DNA from 3 places in the Metabacillus sp. SLBN-84 genome. Region 1 is predicted to be linked to each of the others. Evidence: riboswitches for the same ligand, from Rfam matches in the RefSeq annotation. Region 1 holds a riboswitch; each other region holds the start of a gene.

Region 1 (7,409 bases):
CCACTGTTTTCATCTTGCTTTTCACATCAACCGTAATCTGATTGGCAGACTGGATGAGTTCTTCTGCTTCCCCCGACAGATCATGGACCGCTTTTCTCACTTCCGCAAGCGTTTCATTCGTCTCTTCAAGAGTCGTCATGCCCTTGCGGAGAGTCTGAATTAAATAGCCTACTAGAAAAATAAAGGCCAGCGCGGCTCCTGCAGCACTTACTTCAAAAATCATCTTGCACCTCCAAAATGGATTATGCACAAGACTGCCTGTACATTGCTACAGTATATGAACCTGTCTGATGGAGTAGAAGTTTAGAGTGAGAGCTTTTCGCCTATTTTCAGAACCGGCGCCTCTGCGCGTACCGTCTCCGGATATTTAATGCCCTGACCGGTGTTGAGGCAGACCACTTTCTCGTCTTCCTTGATCCATCCGCTCTCCTTCAATCTGCGGGCAGCTGCAAATGTTGCCGCACCTTCAGGGCATATAAAGCATCCTTCAAGCTGTGCAGTCAGGGCTTGTTCTGCTTTAATTTCCTCTTCTGATACAGCTATGGCACTCCCGTTTGTTTCATAAATTCCCTTAAGAACGAGGAAATCACCGATTGCCTTCGGAACGTTAATGCCGAACGCATCCGTCTGCGAATTTTCCCAAAACTCAGATTCAGCTTTTCCTTCTTCAAAAGCTTTGACAATCGGCGCGCATCCCTCTGCCTGAACTGCAACAAGGCGAGGCATTTTATCCTTGCTGATCCAGCCCAGATCCTGCAGCTCCCGCAGTGCTTTATAGATGCCAATGATCCCCACTCCTCCTCCTGTCGGATAAAGAATGACATCCGGCACCTCCCAGCCCAGCTGTTCGGCAATTTCATATCCCATCGTCTTTTTCCCTTCAATGCGGTACGGTTCTTTCAAGGTAGAGGCATCATAAAATCCCTGATCTTTCACAAGTTCCGCAACAACTTTTCCGGCATCGCTGATCAGTCCGTCAATTAGATGCAGATTCGCCCCTGAAATAGCAGTTTCTTTCCGGGTGATGAGCGGCGCATCAAGCGGCATGATGACATATGGCTCCATGCCCGCTCTGGCAGCATAAAGCGACCAGGCTGCACCTGCATTTCCGTTTGTCGGCATGGCAAAGGTCTTTACGCCAAGCTCCTTTGCTTTTGAAATTCCGACAGCCGCTCCTCTCGCCTTGAAGGAACCGGTCGGTATCAGCCCTTCATCCTTCATAAGCAGCTGAGTAAGACCGTACTCTGTACCAAGCCTGTCCATTTTCAAAAGAGGGGTCATTCCCTCGCCCATTGAAACCACATGTTTTGCGTCCTCAACCGGCAGCAGTTCATGATATCTCCACAAACTGTTTTCCCGTCTGCTGATTTCTTCTTTTGTTAACGTACTCTTCACTTGATCTAAATGATAGCGCACCAAAAGCGGAGATCCGCATGTGCAAAGCTGCTGCACATCCTTGACTGAATACTCGGTCCCGCACTTCGGGCATTCCAAGTGTGAAACATAGCTGTAACTCATTCTGCATTCCCTCCACCTACTAGTAAAGACCCTGAACATTGAGTCAAGGGTCTTCCGTTTTTTTCGGTCTGCTTTATGTAAAGAAAGCAAGCTTACACCGGCGGAACGCGGTCAGCACTTGCCTTTTTTCTTCTGAAAACAAACCGGTTCATGAATTTGTAATTCAGTAAATTGAACCAGATCAGTGCATCCAGAATGAAGCTGCCGGTCGTATCCATCTCATCATTCCGCATTTTCACGTCGATAAACCAGCCGGTAAAATAGCTGCCGGCAAGCCAGAAGGCGTAATACGTGATAAATTTGCTGAATGTACCATCAAAAGGAAGTGTTACAAATTCAATAAATGCAGCTAATCCTGTAAAGAAAACCAGGAATGAAGCTCCCAGCAGAAAGAAAATCCTGAACAAAAACCCTAAACAGCCCACACATTTTCCCACCTTTCCCTAAAACTATATCATTCTTTCAAGGATGGAAAAATGTGTTTTCTCTGTTTTTTCAGATGTTTTTCTTTCATTTGAGGCCATATACTCTTCTCTGAAAACCGTCTGCTGCAAGCTCCATGTTTTCTATTAAGCTCTTAATTTATTCTCCACTGCACTCGCCGGCAGTTTTGCAAGTGCCTGGTCAAAATCTTTGATCAGATCATCCGCATTTTCCAGTCCGACGCTGATGCGGAGAAGTCCGTCCGTTATTCCGCGGCGCTCCCTTTCTTCTTTTGGCATCGCTGCGTGGGACATTCTGGCCGGATAGGACAGTATGGACTCGACCGCTCCAAGGCTTACCGCAAATACCGGCAGCTCAACATTTTTAACGAGCGTGCGGACGGCATCCTCGTTTGCCAGTGTGAAAGACAGGACAGCCCCGGGACCGTCTGCCTGATACCGCTGGATCGAGTGTCCCGGATGAAAGGTTAGTCCCGGGTAGTAGACGTTCCGGACCGCTTTATGACGGGATAAATAGTCTGCGAGTTTTCGTGCAGACTCACTGGACTGCTGCAGCCTTACGTTCAATGTTTTCATGCCGCGGAGAACGAGCCAGCAGTCCTGGACGCCGAGCACGGCCCCGAATGCGTTCTGCAGTTTCTGTACTCTCGCAGCAAGCTCCTCCCCTTTAACAACGGCAAGGCCTGCAAGGACATCGCTGTGTCCGGCAAGGAATTTGGTGGCGCTGTGAAGGACGATGTCCACACCGAGTTCAATCGGCCGCTGCAGGGCTGGAGTCAAAAACGTATTATCTAAAAACGTCAGGCATCCGTTTGCCTTTGCAAGCTTTGTAATTCCGCGGATATCCGTAATTTTCAACAAAGGATTGGACGGTGTTTCAACGTAAATGACTTTCGTGTTGGGCCGGATATGCGAGGCCACTTCATGGAGATCCGTCATATCAACAAAGCTGTATTCAATGCCGAATCTGCTGAGAACGTCTGTGATAATCCGGTACGTTCCCCCGTACACATCCTCTGTAATCAGGACGTGGTCGCCTTTTGACAGGAGCAGAAAACAGGTGGAGATTGCTGCCATCCCGGATGCAAAAGCAAAGCCTCTCGTTCCGCCTTCAAGTTCGGTGATGGCCTGCTCGAGTGTTTCCCGGGTCGGATTGCCTGAACGCCCGTAGTCGAATTTACCGTAATCGTCAAAATCAAACTGATGAAACGTTGATGAATGATGGATGGGAACGCTGACCGCCCCTGTGTCTTTCTGCGCCTTATGACTGTTGTGAAGCAGTTTCGTCTCAAATGTCCACTTACCGCTGCTCAACTTTATCTGCCTCCTTCATAAGTTCAAATGCCTGAACCAGATCCCGCTCCAGATCACCTGCGTGTTCAATTCCGACTGAAAAGCGCAGGAGGCGGTTGCATACGCCGTTTGCTGCTCTGATCTCTTCAGGAATATCCATATGTGTCTGTGTGGCCGGATATGTGATAAAGCTCTCCACGCCTCCGAGGCTCTCTGCGAATGTTATTGTCTTCAGAGCTTTTAAAAACGGGTTGACCCACTCTTCCTTTTGCAGCCTGAACGAAAGCATTCCGCCTTTACCCGGATACAAAACATCTGTTACTTCGGATTGGCTCTCCAAAAATGCCGCAAGCTGTCCTGCATTTTTTTCATGCTGATTCATCCTTAAAGCAAGTGTCTTCATCCCGCGGATCAAAAGCCATGAATCAAACGGGGAGAGCACTCCGCCTATTGCATTATGATGCTGTGCGAGCTCTTCGCACAGCTCTTTGCCTTTTGCGACGACAAGGCCTGCAAGTACATCGTTATGTCCGCCCAAATATTTGGTTGCACTGTGAATGACAATATCGGCTCCGTCTAAAATCGGCTTCTGCAGAATCGGCGTGTAGAACGTATTATCAACTATCAGCAGCAAATTGTGTTCCCGTGCAATTTCGGCTATATCGCTGACCTCTGTTTCCTGCATCAAAGGATTTGTCGGAGTCTCCAGAAAAATCGCCTTTGTGCGGTCATTGATCAGCTGCTTTGTACAGTCCCCGTCTTTAAAATCCGCATAATGGAAAACAAGGCCGTATTTGCGCCATTCACGCTCAAACAAGCGGTATGTTCCGCCGTACAAATCGGAGGAGACGATCAGTTCATCCCCGCTTTTAAACAGGGCCATCAGCGTCTGAATGGCCGCCATTCCAGAACTGAACGCATACCCCTGATCGCCGTGCTCAAGATCTGCAATTGCTTTTTCTAAAATCGTTCTCGTCGGATTCCCCGTCCTGATGTAATCAAACCCTGTTGATTCCCCGATTCCATTATGTCTGTAGGCTGTTGAAAAGTAGACGGGGGGGTTTACCGTTCCCGTTATGTTTTCACTGCGATTCCCGATTTGCGCCAAAGTTGTTTCAATGCGTTCCGACATGTTTAAACACCATCCTGTTTGTCATTTCTTCTTTTTACACGCCCTGGACCGGGCTGTCTTGTATACATTGGAAAAATAAAAAGCGCCTTCCTCATATAAGAAGAAGACGCTTGGTTCTGCGAAACTGGCTTCCTCTTATCTCCCAAGCATACAAGCTTGCTGGAATTAGCACCTTGGTTCGAACAGGCATCCGCCTGATCTTTTCCGGTTGCTGAGGTTTCACAGGGCCAGAACCCTCCACCTCTCTGGATAAGAATAAATAGTATGAATTTTTTAAATGTTTTTATTACCTTACCTCACTTTTTTCATAAATGCAAGAGGTTTAGGCAAAAAACTCAGCCCTTCACTGAGCCTGCTGTCATTCCCGCAATGAAATATTTCTGAAGGAAGATGTAGGCGATAATCAGCGGAGCAGATGCGATCATCACACCTGTGAACAGCATCGGATAGTTTGTCATGTACTCCCCCTGGAATTCAAGGAGAGCAAGCGGCAAGGTCTTATATTCATCTTTCGTGATGAAAAGCAAGGGATAAAGCAGGTCGTTCCAGTGCATCACGAACAGAAAAATGGCTGTAGCCGACAGCGATGGAAGCGAGAGCGGCAAGGCAATTTTGCGGTACATCAGCCAGTTCCCGGCGCCGTCAATGGATCCTGCTTCAAATAACGATTTCGGCAGAGTTTTCATGAATCCGGTGAGGATAAAAACAGCAACGGGCAAGGTAGCCGCAATGTTGACGATCATCAGCCCCACAAGACTGTTCGTCAGCTTCAGCTGAAAAATCAGCTGATAGAGCGGAATCATGTTCACCTGCGCAGGAATCATCATGCCAAGTGTAAAGAAACCGAACACAGCAGCGCTGAATACACCGCCGATTCGCGTGATGGCATAGGCGATCAGGCTTGCAAAAAACAGCGTCAGAAAGACGGATACAAGCGTGACAATCGAGCTGTTTTGAAAATAAAGGCCCATCGACTGCTCTTGAAAAATAGATATGTAATTTGACACCGAAAACCGTTCAGGCAGTCCTAGCACATTTTCATACATTTCAGCAATCGTTTTAAACGTTGTTAAAAAGATGGCGAAAATCGGAATGATGATAATGGCTGCATAGATCAATATGAGTCCGTACTTTGTTCCTTTCAACGTTCGTCACCCTTTCCTCAGTAGTCGACCCTGTTTGCGCGCAATGCTTTAAACTGCACAAACGTAATCAGGGCAATAACGGCCATAAAAATAACTGATTCTGCTGATGCATAGCCGAATTTAAAGCTTCTGAATGCGGTTGTGTAGATCAGGGTTGCGATAATCTCCGTTGAATAGTTCGGACCACCCCGAGTCATGGCAAAGATCAGATCGAACGCCTTAAAGGACTGGATCGTTGTGTAGGCCACAACGATGGTTGCTGCGGGAGCTACAAGCGGCCATGTGACTTTTTTGAACGTCTGCCATCTGCTTGCCCCTTCTATTTTTGCCACCTCGTAAAGATCGGCAGGAATACTCTGAAGACCGGCAACAAAAATGATAATCATCTGTCCTGTATGAAACCATACTTGCACGACAGCAATTGAAAAGATGGCGATTTTCTCATCACCTAGCCAGTTCTGTGCCAGGAAATCAAGCTGCAGCCCTGTAAGAATGGTTTTAAGGAGCCCAAGGTTTGGATCGTAAATAAACGACCAGATAAAGGCGACTGAAACAGAGGATAGAATCGTAGGAAAAAAGAACAGCGCCCTGAAAAAAACATTGGTCCTTGTGTTTTTAATCAGGAACAGGGCAAATACAAGGGAAAACAGCGTTTGAAAGACAACGACAAACAGCATGAATTTCACGTTGTTTCCAAGTGCTTTTGCAAAAATAGAATCATTTGTCGCCAGATTGATATAATTGGTCACTCCGACGAAATCAAAATCAGGAGATATGCCGTCCCAGTTAGTAAATGAGTAAAAGAAGGCGCTCAGTGTCGGGTAGATAAAAAAGATGCTGTACACAAGAATGCCGGGTGCCAGAAAGAACAGCAGTGATTTGTTATGTTTCAGCAATGAAAAGGCCTCCTTTCATGATGAGAAGAAGAGGGGCTTTCCCCCTCTTCTCCGGATTACTTGCTTAAGTTCTGCTCAACGATTTTTTGTGCTTCTGCAGCTGCTTTTTCAGGATCCGTTCCGCCGATGACAGCTTGTATGGACGCGATCACCGCTTTTTCAACATCTGCATTCGGAATTAGAAAGCGGGGCTGGAACCGTGTGTTTTTTTCCATCCAGACAGCTGTATCTTTCAATTCTTCAGACTCATACGTGACATCCTTAAGTGTTACATGCTGACCGGTTTTATTTGCGTATTCGCCTGCATTTTCGGTTTCAGAAAGGAAGCTCACGAATTTCTTTGCTGCATCCTGCTTTTCTGATTTGCTGTTGACTGCAAGCATGAACGTGGTTGTATGGACACCTTCGTATTTCGCTTCATTTTCAGCAACCGTGATTGGCGCAAGAAGCTGAAGCTTGATGTCCGGATTTTGCTGCTTAATGCCGGCCATAGCGTATGATCCGCTTGCAAGCATTCCTGCTTTTTCCTGGGCCATCAGCGCAATGGCGCCGTCATGCTTTGTGCCGAGGGCTTCTTTTGTAATATAGCCTTTATCCGTCAGCTCTTTAAATTGAGAAAGTGTTTTGACCCACCACTCATCTGTCAATTTCGCATCGCCGGCCATAAGTTTAGCAAAAATCTCTTCGTCCGGCGCATTGTTCATCATCATGCTGTTCATCAGCTGTCCTGGACCAATGTCAGCTCCAGGGAAGGCGATAGGGGTATAGCCGTTTTCTTTAAGAGTTTCGCAAAGAGCTAAAAACCCTTCCCAGTCTTTAGGAGGCTCAAGACCGAGCTCTTCGAAAATACCTGCATTATAGACAGGCTGGTTATAGACAAGCTGCAGCGGAACGGCAAGCTGTTTGCCGTCTGCCTTTCCTGATTCTATCAGGTTTTCATTGTAATTTTGAACAAATTCCTCATTGGAAAGGTCAGCAAAAA
Region 2 (7,409 bases), 2.4 Mb from region 1:
GGGATTACGGACTTTGCACAATCAGAGCTTGGAGATATTGTGTTTGTTGAACTTCCTGAAGTAGGCGACGAAATTAAAGCAGACGAGCCATTCGGCAGCGTTGAGTCTGTAAAAACAGTATCTGAGCTGTATGCGCCAATCAGCGGAACAGTTGTTGAAATTAATGAAGACCTTGATGACAGCCCTGAATTTGTCAACGAGTCTCCATATGAAAAAGCCTGGATGATTGTCATTGAGCCAAGCAATGCAGGTGATGTAGACAACTTGATGACAGCTGAGCAATACGAAGAAATGACAAACGAAGACTGATAATCAATTCACCTTCTGGACACCCTAAACAGTAAAAAGGAGGGTGTTTCAGCATGTCATTTGAAAAGAAACGGCTGGATATTACAGACCGCGTCACCGGCAGATTTGAAGGCGGGCAGATGAATCTGTTTTTTGAAAAAGAGCAAATCGGCTCGATGTCACTTGGCCCGGACGGTCAGGTGTCGTTGAAAAATGGATATGAAGAAGAAAATCATTCCTTTTTTCAGTATGCAGACGTTCTATCTAAACAAGATGAGAAGTATGTCGATTGTGACGAAGAAAACGGCTGGTGCTGATGACTTGGCAGTGGAATGTTCCACTGCCTTTTCCTGTTGTTCCGGCCTGTTTTAAAGGTCAGAAGGAAACAACCTCATGCGTTTCGAATAGGTTATAGATAACATATACTCTAACTGAATAGGTGATGGCGATGTCTGCAATTGAGGTTGAAAAAGTCATAATTGTTGAAGGAACATCTGATAAGCGAAAAGTATTAAATGTTGTCAACGAACCGGTTGAAATTATTTGTACAAATGGCACAATCAGTCTGACACGGCTTGATGAAATGGTGGATGAACTGTTCAGCCGTGATGTTTATGTGCTTGTGGATTCTGATGATTCCGGGGATCGCCTGAGAAAACAGTTCAAACGTGAATTTCCCGAGGCTGCGCATTTGTTTATCGACAAAATGTACAGGGAAGTTGCCACTGCGCCTGATCAGCATGTCGCAGCCGTGCTGCTGAGTGCAAACATTGATGTGCATGCGAAATACTTATAAAGGGAGTTTGTGAAAAGGCAATGATTGAATGCAATGAAGAGCAGGTAAGCAGACTCGCAGAGAGGGATACTGCCATTCTTTATTTATATACACCCTTTTGCGGCACATGTCAGCTCGCTAAAAAGATGCTGACAGTAGTTGAGGCGATGCTGCCTGCCCTTGAAATAAAGATGGCCAACCTGAATTATCTTCCGAAACAGGCGTCTGCCTGGGAAATCGAAAGTGTTCCTTGCCTGCTTATTTTTGAAAATGGAAGATTGATCAGCAAAACGTATGCCTTTCATTCTGTCGAACATCTCTATCAAATATTGAAAAAATATGCCGCCTGATGAGGGCGGCATTTGACATATTTCTTGGGAAATAGAAAAAGAAAAGATTTTGTCTTACTGAGGAAGGAATATGTCGAAGCTTTCTAAAAGGGAAAAGTACGAAAAAATAGAATTTCTCCTATAACCACTTGAACGGAAATGAGGAGAAACAATGGATCTGACCTTTTTCGCCGAAAAAATGAATAATGCCCATTTTATACAGCCGCTGCTTCCAAACGAAAACTTAAGAATTGAGTTCTGGGTTAAAAACCTCAATCAAAAATCCACTCTCGTTCTGCAAAAAGGCAACTGTCATGTAAGCAGTGATAATGAACTCTTTCATGTGCAGATTGCTGGGGAAGAAAGGCATTTTCAAGATTGCTTTCATTCGCCAATCAGGCTTTTACAGCTTGTAAAACTTGGAGCTATGGAGGCAAAAGGGTCATTCAGAAATATACTTCGAGTAGAGTCACTCATTCAGCTCTGCAAATAATTTTTTAAAAATTCAAACAAATAATTGACTTAAAAAGAAATAAAATGATACAATCCCAATAGAAATAATAAGAAATCTTATCAAGAGCGGTGGAGGGGCCTGGCCCTGTGAAGCCCGGCAACCGGATACAGCGAGTAACTCACGGTGCCAATTCCAGCAGAGTGGATATGCTCTGAAAGATAAGAAGACCGGGATGCGCGCCTCTTCTTTGAAGGGGTTTTTTATTTTTTTAACTTGGGAGGAGAAATGGATCATGACTCGAAAAAAGTACCGTTTGGAGACCGTCAACATTCATGGAGGGCTAAATCCTGATCCTGGAACAGGCGCCAGATCTGTTCCGATTTACCAGTCTAATGCATACGTTTTTAATGACACTGAGCACGCCTCAAACTTATTTGCATTAAAAGAACAGGGGTACATTTATACCCGTATACATAACCCGACTTCCTCCGTCCTTGAGGAGCGCATCGCTGAACTTGAAGGCGGTGTCGGAAGTCTTGCGGTAGCAAGCGGTATGGCAGCCATCACCCTCTCGATTCTGAATATTGCCGGTGCCGGGGATGAAATCGTGTCAGCATCGAGTCTTTACGGGGGAACCTATAATCTTTTCCAGACGACTTTGCCTAAATACGGCATTGAAACCACATTTGTTAATCCGGAGAACCCGGAAAATTTCAGAAGCGCGATTACAGAAAAAACGAAGGCGATTTTTGCTGAGACAATTGGCAACCCGAGTCTTCAAGTGCTGGATATAGAAGCCGTTGCAAAAATTGCCCATGAGGCCGGGATTCCGCTGATTGTAGATAATACATTCGCCACCCCGTATTTGTGCCGTCCGCTCGAACACGGGGCTGATATCGTTGTTCATTCAGCGACGAAGTGGCTGCTTGGAAATGGCACAACGCTTGGCGGCGTTATTGTAGATGGAGGGAAATTTGACTGGAACAGCAGAAAGTTCCCGGGTTTCACCACACCTGATCCAAGCTATCATAACCTGGTTTACGCAGAAGCCCTTCCGGAAGCGGCTTATATTGTTAAAGCAAGAGTGCAGCTGCTGAGAGATCTTGGGCCTGCACTCAGCCCGTTTAATGCTTTTCAATTTAACCTCGGTCTTGAAACGCTGCATGTCAGAATGAAAGAGCATATCTCGAATACTAGGAAGGTTGTAGACTATCTGAACGGACATCCTGCAGTTAAATGGGTTCTCTATCCTGAAGATTCAAAGCATCCGGACCGGGCACTTGCTGAGAAATACTTACCGGAGGGAGCCGGTGCAGTCGTGGTATTCGGCATTGAAGGCGGACGCGAAGCAGGGGCTAAAGTGATCAACTCTGCAGAGCTGTGGTCACACGTTGCCAATGTTGGGGATGCAAAGAGCCTCATCATCCATCCTGCGAGCACAACACACCAGCAGCTCGACGCTGACGGCCTGAGGAAATCAGGCGTAACGGAAGATCTAATCAGACTCTCTGTTGGTATTGAACATATAGACGACCTGCTTGAAGACTTGGAGCAGGCAATTGAGAAGGCCGTCGGCATAAGGTCACTGACAGAATCTACAGCACGATAAGCATGCTCCTGAAGTTTTGTTCTTGACACGTACTTTTGATGCATGATAGAATCACTCTCGTACTATAAACTCACTAAATATACAGTCAATTTAATAAATTTGTCAGTCTCTTATCCAGAGAGGTGGAGGGAAGTGCCCTATGAAGCCCGGCAACCGTCAACATCGTTGAAAAGGTGCCAATTCACTCAAAGCTTGCAGCTTTGAAAGATGAGAGAAAGGTTTTTTCACATATGCCTTTCTGCTCATTTCTGCAGAAAGGCTTTTTGTTTTTTGAGAAAAAACATGAAGCAAGGCGATATAGAGCAAAATGTTAGTGAGTGGAATTTTGGAAGAAGGTGAATTCATGATTACGCTAAAGGACGTACGAAAAGTATTTCAGACGAAGAATGGCCGTGTTACGGCTGTTGATTCAGTCAATCTGGACATAAACAAAGGTGAAATTTTCGGAATTATCGGTTATAGCGGCGCCGGAAAAAGTTCACTTATCCGCCTGCTGAACGGACTTGAAAAACCAACAGACGGCTCCATTCAGGTAGCCGACAGGGGCATCGATAAAATCAGCGGCAGCGAACTTCGAAAGGCACGGCAGGAAATCAGCATGATCTTCCAGCATTTTAACCTGCTTTGGTCAAGAACGGTACGTGAAAACATTGCGTTTCCGCTTGAGATTGCCGGAATAAAAAGCGAGCAGCGGGCTAAACGAGTAGAAGAGCTGATCAAGCTTGTCGGACTTGAAGGACGGGAAGATTCATATCCTTCCCAGCTGAGCGGAGGACAAAAGCAGAGGGTCGGAATTGCGAGAGCCCTTGCCAACAATCCAAAAGTGCTTCTATGTGACGAGGCGACATCAGCACTTGACCCGCAGACAACTGATTCCATTCTTGACCTGCTTGTTGACATTAACGAACGGTTAGGGCTGACGATTGTTCTGATTACCCACGAAATGCATGTTATCCGAAAAATCTGCCACCGTGTAGCAGTAATGGAAAGCGGAAAGATTGTCGAGCAGGGAGAAGTGCTTGACGTATTCAGAAAGCCTCAGCAGGCGATCACAAAGCGCTTTGTGAAACAAATTACAGAGCCGGATGACACGCAGGAAACAATGGAACTGATCCTTGAAAAATATAAGCACGGCATGGTTATTCAGCTGACATTTGTAGGTGATTCTACTGAAAATCCTCTGATTACGAACCTGATTCGTAACCATCCGATTCAGGTGAATATTCTTCAGGGGAAAATTTCACAAACGCAAAGCGGATCTTACGGCACACTGTTTATCCATATAGACGGCGAACAGGCTGAACTTGAAAGAGCGATGGCCTACATCCGCAGCCAAGAGGTCGAGGCGGAGGTGATTTCAAATGTTTGAGAACGTGAGATGGGAAAACGTATGGGAAGCAACCAGTGAAACCCTGTTCATGACTGCATTTTCGGTGGCAGCAACATTTGTGCTGGGTATTATCCTCGGCTTGCTGCTCTTCCTTACATCCAGAGGCGGTATCTGGGAAAACAAGCCGGTTAATGTCATCATATCTGCATTTGTAAACATTTTTAGATCGATTCCGTTTATCCTGCTGATTATTTTGCTTATTCCTTTTACCAAGGCCATTCTTGATACGTTTCTTGGTGCAAAGGCGGCACTGCCGGCATTAATTATCGGAGCTGCTCCGTTCTATGGCCGTATGGTTGAAATTGCACTCCGTGAAATTGATAAAGGAGTTATTGAAGCGGCCAGATCAATGGGCGCTAAAACATCTACGATTATCTGGAAGGTCCTGATTCCAGAATCATCTCCTGCTTTAATTTCCGGGATTACAGTAACAGCGATTGCTCTTGTCGGCTACACAGCCATGGCTGGAGTAGTTGGTGCAGGCGGCCTTGGAAACCTTGCCTTTTTGGAAGGCTTCCAGAGAAACAATAATGCTGTAACGATGATTGCAACCATTTTAATACTTGTCATTGTTTTCATTATCCAATTTATTGGAGATTTTATAACATCAAAATTAGACAAACGTTAGGGAGGATTATCACTATGAAAAAATTACTCTTAAGTGCTGTTTTTGCTACATCTGCTTTTGCTCTTGCTGCCTGCGGCGGCGGTGATGGGGGCGGCGAGGAATCTAAAACACTGAAAATCGGAGCATCTAATGTTCCTCACGCTGAAATTTTAGAAGAAGCCCAGCCTTTACTTGAAGAAAAAGGCATCGAGCTTGATATCGTTCCTTTCCAGGACTACATCTTGCCGAACAAATCTCTTGCAAGCGAAGAAATTGATGCAAACTACTTCCAGCACATCCCGTACCTTGAGTCACAGATGGCTGAAAACAAGGACTACGATTTTGTGAATGCAGGCGGAATTCACATCGAGCCGATCGGTGTTTATTCTAAAAAGCATAAATCACTTGAAGATATTCCTGAAGGCGGAACGATTATTATGAGCAACTCTGTTGCTGATCACGGACGCATGCTTTCCCTTCTTGAAAATGAAGGCCTGATTACAATTAAAGAAGGTGTCGATAAAACAACAGCTACGGTTGACGACATCGGCGAAAACAAAAAGAACCTGAAATTTAAAGCTGACGTTGAAGCAAGCATCCTTCCTCAGGCTTATAACAATGACGAGGGAGATGCAGTTCTGATCAACACGAACTATGCCATCGGAGCCGGTCTGAATCCTCAAAAAGATGCAATTGCGCTTGAAGGATCTGATTCTCCATATGTAAACATCATTACTGTCCGTAAAGGTGACGAAAACAAAGAAGAGATCAAAGCGCTTGTGGACGTTCTTCACTCAGAAGAAATCCAGAAGTTCATTGAAGAAAAATACGAAGGTGCCGTTGTACCTGTAGACGGAAAATAAGTTGCACAGCCATTGGGAAATCCGAACTGGAAATCAGTTCGGATTTTTTCTTGTGCTGACACTTTTCAGGGGCTAGGGCTAAAGGGTTATGAGGAGCGGAGATATAACCATTCGAACAGATTTGTATGAGGTGAAGGGTCAAAAGGAGCGAAGAAATGACCCTTCAGGTAGGTTTACGGGAGCTGAAAGGTGATAAGCAGAGAAGATATGATCCTTAAGGCAGATTCGCGAGAGCTGAAAGGTCATAAGCAGAGAAGATATGACGCTTCAGGCAGATTCACGGAAGCTGAATGGTCATAAGAAGTGAAGATATAACCCTTCAAACAAATCTGTATGAGCTGAAGGGTCAAAAGCAGAGAAGATATGACCTTTTAGGCAGGTTCACGAGAGCTGAAGGGTCATAAGTAACTGATATGCTTCCAGTTGTAGTCGAAAACTCCAGTGCACTGCAGCGGAGGGAACTTGACTCCTGCGGGATGAAGACGGCAAGGGAGACCCCGCAAGCGCAGCGAGGAGGCTCCCGGTCGTCCCCGCGGAAAGCAAGTTCCCGGAGCGGAAGGGAACGGGTACTACTGCAAACTAAATTAGAAAAGAAAATTCCTCCTTAAACAACAATCAATATTATATAGAAGAAAACAGTCGCTCCAAACCAAATAAGCTGCCGCTGCATCCTTTATTTTTCCGCATACTCTGGACCTGTTTTCTGCATACTAACGGTGTTGAATCTTAGGAATGGAGCTGAACATCATGCAGCATTTTGAACCGAGAAACTCAAGCGAAGCAGCTTTGCACGATTACAAAGAAGGCCTTGGCATCTTTACAGAAAAAATGCCGGAACTTGCTCACCTTTATAATGAATTTACACAGGAATGCTTTAAGGAAGGGACTCTCTCCCAAAAAGAAAAACAGCTGATTGCCCTTGGGATCAGTATTTACTCCCAGGATGAATACTGCATCATTTATCATACAAAGGGATGCCTTGATCAGGGTGCGAGCGAACAGGAAATTCTTGAAACAGTAGGCGTGACTGCCGCATTCGGCGGAGGAGCCGCCATGAGCCAGTCTGTTACGCTTGTACAGGAGTGCATCACAGA
Region 3 (7,409 bases), 140 kb from region 1:
TATAACAGGCAGCTGTTTAAACGCCATTTTAACGGGATTTACCTCGATGGGCCTGCAGAGCTGCCCAATCAGGCGATCATCTGCATGAATCACAGTTCGTGGTGGGACGGTCTTCTTCTTTTCCACTGCAATCAGGCAAAAATAAAGCACGATATCTACATCATGATGCACGAAAAAGGACTGAAGGAATTCCCCTTTTTCAGAAAGCTCGGCGCGTTTTCTGTTAACCGGGGGAAACCGAAAGACATTGTGCTTTCTCTTCAGTATGCAGGCAGAAAACTGGATGAGGGCAAATCAGTCTGTCTTTTCCCGCAGGGGGATGAAATGCATCTCGAGAAGCGCCCTCTAGGCTTTTTGCCAGGGGCGGTTTCCCTGCTTGAGAAACACCCTCACATACCGGTTCTTCCCGTCATCTTTTACTATTCTTTTGGAGACCGGAAAAAGCAGGATCTTTTCGTCCGAATTTGTCCTCCTATTACATACAATGAACTTACCGGGACCTCCCGTAAAGAAAAGAACCTTTGTTTTGAGGAACTGTTTACAAAAGAACTCGATTCCCTGAGACAGCAGGTCATTGAAAAGAACGTCTGCGGGTTTGAGAATGTGTTATAGAAGAAAGGACGTTTCCCTATGAAAAAAGCAGTCGTCATCGGAGCCGGTCTTGGAGGGCTGTCTGCGGCCATTACTCTTGCAAGCGAAGGCTTTCACGTAGATGTTGTGGAGAAGAACAGGCATGCAGGCGGAAAGCTGATGCCTGTTTCTCTTTTAGACTATCATTTTGACTTTGGTCCAAATACGATTACCATGCCTCAGGTTTTTGACCGCGTCTTTTCAAAAGCAGGCATAAGGATGAGTGACGTTCTGAACATGAAAAAGCTTGATGTTCATACGCGCAACGTTTTTAGTGACGGAACGGTCTTTGATTTTACAAACAATACCGCTGCCATGAAAGAACAGCTGAAGGAAATCGATCCGTTCGCCGCACAGCATTATGATGACTTTTTAAGAGAAATTACGAGGCTGTACAAACTGTCTGAAACGCACTTTTTCCCAAAGATGTTTCAGTCGTTTGCAGACTACCTTTCACCTTCTCTTGGAAGCGCGCTGCTGAAAGTCCGGCCGCTTGAATCCATGCATCACTTTTTCGGCAGATATTTTAAAAACCCTGAGCTGCTCAAGGCGTTTGACCGGTATGCCACATACATCGGCTCCTCCCCGTATATCTCTCCTGCCACTTTTTCAATGATTGCTTATCTTGAACTTGTGCAGGGCGTTTATTACGTTGAAGGCGGGAATGTGAAAATTGCAGAAGGATTTAAAGCGGCTGCAGAAAAACTCGGGGTGCGGTTTCACTTTGGGTCGAAGGTGAACAGGCTCCAAGTCAAAGATAAGAAGGTGTCATCAGTTCTGCTTGAAGACGGACGATCTTTTCAAGCGGATGAAGTCATCATGAATGCCGACCTGCTTCAGGCGTATCCTGAACTTGTTGACGAGCAGCACCGTCCGGGATTTAAAGCTTCCAAGCGCGACAGCTACCAGCCGTCCATCTCTGCATTTGTCATTTTGGCCGGCCTGAAAAAAAGACATAGGGAGCTTTTGCACCATAATGTCTTTTTCTCTAAGGATTACAAAGAGGAATTCAATGATCTGTTTTCTGAGCATCGGTACAGCGGTGAGCCGACCATCTACATCAGTAATTCCTCGTATACGGACAAAAGCGTATCCCCGTCAGGAGATAACCTGTTCATTTTGGTCAATGCTCCGGCTCTTACAAAAGAGGGAGAGCTTGCTGCCGATGCAGAAGAATACAAGGAACGGATATATGATATTCTGGAGGCAAAAGGACTCGAGATCCGAGGTCAGCTTGCATGTGAACGAGTCATAACTCCGCTTGAAATCGCAGACACGTTCGGAGCATACCGCGGAGCTCTTTACGGCATCTCAGCCAACAGAAAAATGGACGCCTTTCTCCGGCCTTCCAATTTTTCAAAAGACATCCGCAATCTTTCCTTCGTTGGCGGCAGCACCCATCCCGGAGGAGGTTCGCCCATGGTAACACTGAGCGGTATGAACGTCGGGGAGGCTGTTGCTTCAAGGCACAGAAGCTAAAAAACTGTTTCCCTGAATGCGGGAAACAGTTTTTTTATCATCTCACGTACCACAATAAGTCTTGTAAGGCTGATCGTCATTCAGAGGAAGCTTGCAGTATTCTTCCTGTTCCGGAGAGTACGCATACGGATTTTCCAATACACGCAGCAGCCTCTCAGTCACACTGTAATTTCCCTCAGCAGCGGCTGCAAGGGCCTCTTCTACCCGGTGATTGCGGGCAATGACTGCGGGGTTGCTGTTTTTCATCAGCTGCAGCGACTCCTCTTTTGATTGCGTCTGCCTGCTTAGCCTCTCTTCCCAAAGACGATTCCACTTTCCGAACTCCTCTGATTGAAACAGGGCAGAGTCCCCGTATGAACCAGTCGTGAGTGACCTGAACGAATTTGTGTAATCCGCATGATGCTTCTGCATCAACTTCAGCCATTCCTGAACGAGAGACTCGTCCTCTTCTTCCTGAGTGAACAAGCCCAATTTAGCCCTCATTCCATTAAGCCAGTACTGCTGATACAAATCACTGTACGCTGAGAGGGTATCCTGCGCAATCTCAACCGCCTTTTCTTCATCCTCATGAAGCAGCGGCAAAAGGGATTCTGCCAGTCTTGCAAGGTTCCATCCTCCGATGTAAGGCTGATTTCCGTATGCATAGCGGCCATTGACATCAATGGAGCTAAATACAGTTCCCGGATCATATGCGTCCATAAAGGCACATGGTCCGTAATCGATGGTTTCTCCGCTGATTGTCATGTTGTCTGTGTTCATGACACCGTGAATAAATCCTGCAAGCTGCCATTTGGCAATGAGTTCAGCCTGACGGTCAATCACTTTCTTTAAAAAGGACAAATAGGCGTGTTCATTTTCTTCAATCTCTGGATCATGCCGCTTGATTGCATAGTCAGCAAGCGTCTTTAAATCCTCTATGCTTCCCCAGTTAGCCGCATACTGGAAGGTGCCAACCCTAATGTGGCTTGAAGCGATCCGGGTCAGAACTGCACCAGGCAAAAACGATTCCCGGATCACAGCATCCCCCGTCGTGACCACTGCAAGACTCCGTGTCGTCTGGATGCCGAGACCATGCATGGCTTCACTGATAATGTACTCTCGAAGCATTGGACCAAGAGCAGACCGGCCGTCGCCTCCCCGGGAAAATTTCGTCCTTCCTCCGCCTTTCAGCTGCATATCGATTCTCCGGCCATCCGGCGTCAAGTGCTCACCAATCAGGATCGCCCGGCCGTCTCCAAGCATTGTAAAATGGGCCAAATTGGTGGCCGGCATATGCTTGTGCAATCGGCTCTGCACCATCTGGAATCCGGTTTCCCGCGAAAACGTCCGCATCGCTTTTTAATGTGTCAGCGCTGAGACCGAGAGAAACAGCCAGTTTTTCATTGAACAGCACTATTTCAGGAGAACTTGCCGCAGCCGGTTTCTGACTGGCAAAAAAGAGTGACGGAAGACGCATGTAGCTGTTGTCAAATTTCCATCCGCTGGTTAAATTATTCATCCTGTCTCCTTTCTTGTTTTCATTCAGGTTTAGGATAAACTGTATTTCAATTATTTCAGAGGAAGCGAATTTACTCAAGAAATAACAAAAGCGGAAACGCCTTGAACAGATCCGATAGGCAGATAAGAATCCGGCAGAAAAGTCCGGGTTTGACTTTTTTGCTGGATTTGTTCTGACAGAGGATCTAGGCGGTGGAGCTGGACGCCGATCACGTTTCAAAGTTTTTCACAACTCATTTTTTATAATTCCCATCAGAAAAACAGCCCAATACGGACTGTTTTCATTCTGCTCCATTTATTTGCCTTCCATCCACTCAGGCTTTCCAAATCCTTTAAAATCTTTGTCTATTGCCTCCTCAAACTCTTCGGATTGAACAACGTCTTTAATATCCTTGGCGATTTCCGACTCAGCGTCTTTTGTGTTCATCACAACGCGATTGCGGTGTACATCGTTCATGTTCTCGAGAGTCACCGCATCCGCAAGGTCCATTTTAGCTGCAAGAGCAAAATTCCCCGGCACGGCAGAAAGGTCCGCATCTTCTACAGCTCTTGGAAGCTGTGCAGCTTCGATCGGAAGGAACGTCAGTTTTTTAGGATTCTCCGTCACATCTTTTTCAGATACTTGAAGCGGGCTGACCTCTTCATTTAACTGAATCAGTCCTGCGTCCTTCAGAATATGAAGCGCCCTGGCAGCATTCGTCGGATCGTTTGGAATGGCGACTGAGGCACCCTCTTTGACTTCATCAATGTCCTTTACTTTATCAGAATACAATCCCATTGGGGCCGTCGGAACTGTGATAATTTCCGAAAGCTCCAGTTTGCTTTGCTCAGCGAATGTTTCCATGTAAATTTTGTGCTGAAACAGGTTTGCATCCAGTTCATCATTGCCAAGGGCATTATTAGGCTGAATATAATCGTTGAACTGAATAACCTCAACTTCATATCCTTTCTTTTCAAGGCCGGGTTTAATGGCCAGTTCCACCATATCTGTGTATGGACCGGCTGATGCGCCGATTTTAATTTCTTTCTTCTCTCCATTTGTTTCTTCTGCGCCGCACGCAGACAGGATTCCCGCTCCTGCCACTAATAATGCCAATACCATTTTCTTCATGTCTTTTTCCCCCTAGATTGAATAAAAAAATTCCTCCTTCATTCAGAAAGAGGAATCGTATGTATGACGACTTATCTTTCAGAATGAAGAACATTCTGCAGGATTTAGCACCGTTCCAATTAAGGAGGTTGCCGGACGTCGCAGGGGCCTGTTCCCTCAGTCACTCTTGATAAGCAAGCTATTAAATTGAATAACGTAATCTTATACTGTGTATTGGGTTCTGTCAATCACTATTTTAGAATAATCAAAATAGTAAGATTAACACTCTGCTAAAAAGCACCGTCCCGATGAAGACGGTGCAGCTCAGAGCTGTGTTCAAAATCAGATCTGCGAAAGGATCGCATGTTTTTCTTCACTTGACACAAAATTCCGCTCACCGAACACATTGTAGTCATTTAAGCGGATTTTATTAAGGATCGCACGGTAAAAGTGGCCGGCCGCTTTCACAGGTGCGCGGGAATGCAGAGGGTATTCATGCATAGTCAGCATCGCTGTATCATAATGCTTTTCCGCTTCTGCCGCAAGATGCTCCCATACTCGGATAAATTCAGGGGTTACCTTCTGCTGCTGCAGATCAAATTCGGTCATTTTATGTCTTGCCATCACCTCTTCAGGGACATAAATGCGGCCGCGTTCAAGATCTTCTCCGATATCCCTTAGGATGTTCGTCAGCTGCATGCCGAGTCCAAGAGCAATAGCCCCTTCCCGAAGAAGGCTTGTCTTTTTCGGAGCAAGCACCGGCAAAAGCATGAGGCCGACTGTGCTTGCAACGTGATACGAATAATCGAGCACTTCTTCCATAGACTGATAGCGGATTTTGACAAGATCCATTCCCTGGCCTTTAATCATGTCCCGGAAAGCTTCCACATCCATATCGTAATTGGTGAATGTATCGTGAAGGGCCACCCACATGAAATTGTCTCTGGAGTAGTCCCCTCTTAGAAAAGAGTCAAATTCAGCCGTGAATGCCATTAATTCTTCGCTTGGCCTCTCTCCCTCGTCTACAATGTCATCGACGATTCTGCAGAATGCATAAACAGCCCACACTGCTTTTCTTTTTTTGGGAGGCAGAAGCGAAAAAGCTTTATAGAAAGTTTTAGAATGATGCCGGATGACTTCTTCACATTGCTGATAGGCTTGTTTTAAATCAACCACTCAGACTCACTCCTTCCCTCTCTTTGTTTTGATGATCGGATAAGATGGCAGAAACCATCAGCTTCGCCCCCTGCATCACGATCGGGACTCCGCCTCCGGGGTGAATCGAAGCTCCTGCTGCATAAACGTTTGTGAGCTTGGATGGTTTAACCTGCGGTCTGAACACGCCGGATTGAAACAAAGTCGGAGCGATGCCGAAGCTTCCTCCCTGAAAGAGTCCTTCCATTTCTTTGTCATCCGGTGTTCTGACTTTTTTCCACTGGATCGACTTTCTGAGTCCGGGGAATCCTCTTTCTTCAAGCTGATCAATAATCTTTTCAACGAACCCTTCCTGTTCCCCCCAGTTGATCGAACTGCCTGACGGCACCGGCACAAGCGCGTATAAAACGCCGTGTCCCTCGGGTGCAAGTGAGGAATCGATTACAGAAGGATGAAATGCGTAGATGGAAGGATCTGACGGAACTTCTTTTGTTTCAAAGATTTCTTTCATATGCTGCTGAAAATTCGAGCCCATGAAAAACTGATGCACAGGTGAATCCCTGTAGACTTTGTCCAGTCCGAAGTAAAGCAGAACACAGCTGGATGACGCCGTATAGTTTCTTGCAGGCATTGACTCCTTTGGAATCATCTTTGATGCGCCCGGAAAATCGCCGTTTAAAACAAAGGCATCCGCCTTGACTTCTTCTCCGTTTACAATCAGAGCTGCTGCTTGCACGCCATCTGTTACCACTCTCTCAACAGTAGCATTTTTCATCACCTTTACGCCAGAATTTAGAAGGGCGTTTTCAAGAACCGTTACAAGGGAAGCATAACCGCCTTTCAGATAATAAATGCCATGCTTATGCTCGCTGAATGAAATAAGCGAATAAAGGGCCGGTGAATCAAGTGGATTGCCTCCGATATATAGCGTCTGCAGGGAATAGGCCTGCCGGATTCTCTCATCCTGAAAATAGGCTTTTAGAGAGTTGTTTACAGATTTATAAGCTTTCAGATGCATGAGTGTTTTCAGATTGTTGCGTGTCCAGAACGTTCGCTTATCATGAAAAGATTTCTCGAGAAACTGGTCCCGTCCAAGGTTAAAGCGGATCTCCATATCCTTCATGAACTGAACGAAGCCTTCTTCATTTCCCGGAAAGTTCTCCTTTATCTCCTGGATCTGCCGTTCAATGGAATTGTATTTCGTGTACGAAGACCCATCTTTAAAGTGCAGTTTATAAAGCGGATTAATATTGATTAATTCGTACTGATCACGGCTAATTCCTGCTTCATTCAAAATGGATGTGAGCATTTCCGGCAAAAGAACTATTGTCGGGCCTTCATCGATCCTGTACCCCTTCTCTTCTGTAAAGGCAAGCCTTCCCCCAAGTCTGTCTCTCTTTTCAAACAAACTGACCTCATATCCTTTTTTCCTGAGCATAAGAGCTGAAATAAGCCCGCCAATGCCGCCGCCCGCTATTGCAATTTTCATAGTGCATTCCCCAATTTCTTTTCAGATTTGATTGGTAGAGCATGACTGGTTTCGTCCATTATGGCATTA

What was found. A riboswitch is a leader RNA that binds a small molecule or an ion and turns the genes downstream of it on or off. The one in region 1 is predicted to bind S-adenosylmethionine.
Region 2: linked by a shared signal. The riboswitch ahead of RKD52_RS03810 (methionine ABC transporter ATP-binding protein) and the one ahead of RKD52_RS16345 (methionine biosynthesis PLP-dependent protein) in region 1 are both predicted to bind S-adenosylmethionine.
Region 3: linked by a shared signal. The riboswitch ahead of RKD52_RS17025 (MetQ/NlpA family ABC transporter substrate-binding protein) and the one ahead of RKD52_RS16345 (methionine biosynthesis PLP-dependent protein) in region 1 are both predicted to bind S-adenosylmethionine.

What each region holds. Positions count from the first base shown of each region.
Region 1 covers NZ_JBRJIP010000001.1:3,198,771-3,206,179, forward strand. The annotation lists gene RKD52_RS16325 (DUF948 domain-containing protein) at 1-223, opposite strand, end outside; gene RKD52_RS16330 (threonine synthase) at 304-1,518, opposite strand; gene RKD52_RS16335 (hypothetical protein) at 1,611-1,943, opposite strand; gene metC (cystathionine beta-lyase) at 2,088-3,275, opposite strand; gene RKD52_RS16345 (methionine biosynthesis PLP-dependent protein) at 3,262-4,386, opposite strand; SAM riboswitch class I at 4,519-4,642, opposite strand; gene RKD52_RS16350 (carbohydrate ABC transporter permease) at 4,722-5,531, opposite strand; gene RKD52_RS16355 (carbohydrate ABC transporter permease) at 5,549-6,424, opposite strand; gene RKD52_RS16360 (ABC transporter substrate-binding protein) at 6,484-7,409, opposite strand, start outside.
Region 2 covers NZ_JBRJIP010000001.1:783,075-790,483, forward strand. The annotation lists gene gcvH (glycine cleavage system protein GcvH) at 1-309, shown strand, start outside; gene RKD52_RS03785 (YusG family protein) at 363-605, shown strand; gene RKD52_RS03790 (toprim domain-containing protein) at 737-1,084, shown strand; gene RKD52_RS03795 (thioredoxin family protein) at 1,105-1,413, shown strand; gene RKD52_RS03800 (hypothetical protein) at 1,565-1,885, shown strand; SAM riboswitch class I at 1,960-2,071, shown strand; gene RKD52_RS03805 (O-acetylhomoserine aminocarboxypropyltransferase/cysteine synthase family protein) at 2,139-3,455, shown strand; SAM riboswitch class I at 3,563-3,669, shown strand; gene RKD52_RS03810 (methionine ABC transporter ATP-binding protein) at 3,799-4,824, shown strand; gene RKD52_RS03815 (methionine ABC transporter permease) at 4,817-5,473, shown strand; gene RKD52_RS03820 (MetQ/NlpA family ABC transporter substrate-binding protein) at 5,488-6,315, shown strand; gene RKD52_RS03825 (carboxymuconolactone decarboxylase family protein) at 7,063-7,409, shown strand, end outside.
Region 3 covers NZ_JBRJIP010000001.1:3,339,110-3,346,518, forward strand. The annotation lists gene RKD52_RS17010 (lysophospholipid acyltransferase family protein) at 1-612, shown strand, start outside; gene RKD52_RS17015 (phytoene desaturase family protein) at 631-2,109, shown strand; partial or broken gene RKD52_RS17020 (protein adenylyltransferase SelO) at 2,152-3,607, opposite strand; gene RKD52_RS17025 (MetQ/NlpA family ABC transporter substrate-binding protein) at 3,902-4,717, opposite strand; SAM riboswitch class I at 4,786-4,893, opposite strand; gene RKD52_RS17030 (phytoene/squalene synthase family protein) at 5,039-5,872, opposite strand; gene RKD52_RS17035 (phytoene desaturase family protein) at 5,865-7,340, opposite strand; gene RKD52_RS17040 (phytoene desaturase family protein) at 7,337-7,409, opposite strand, start outside.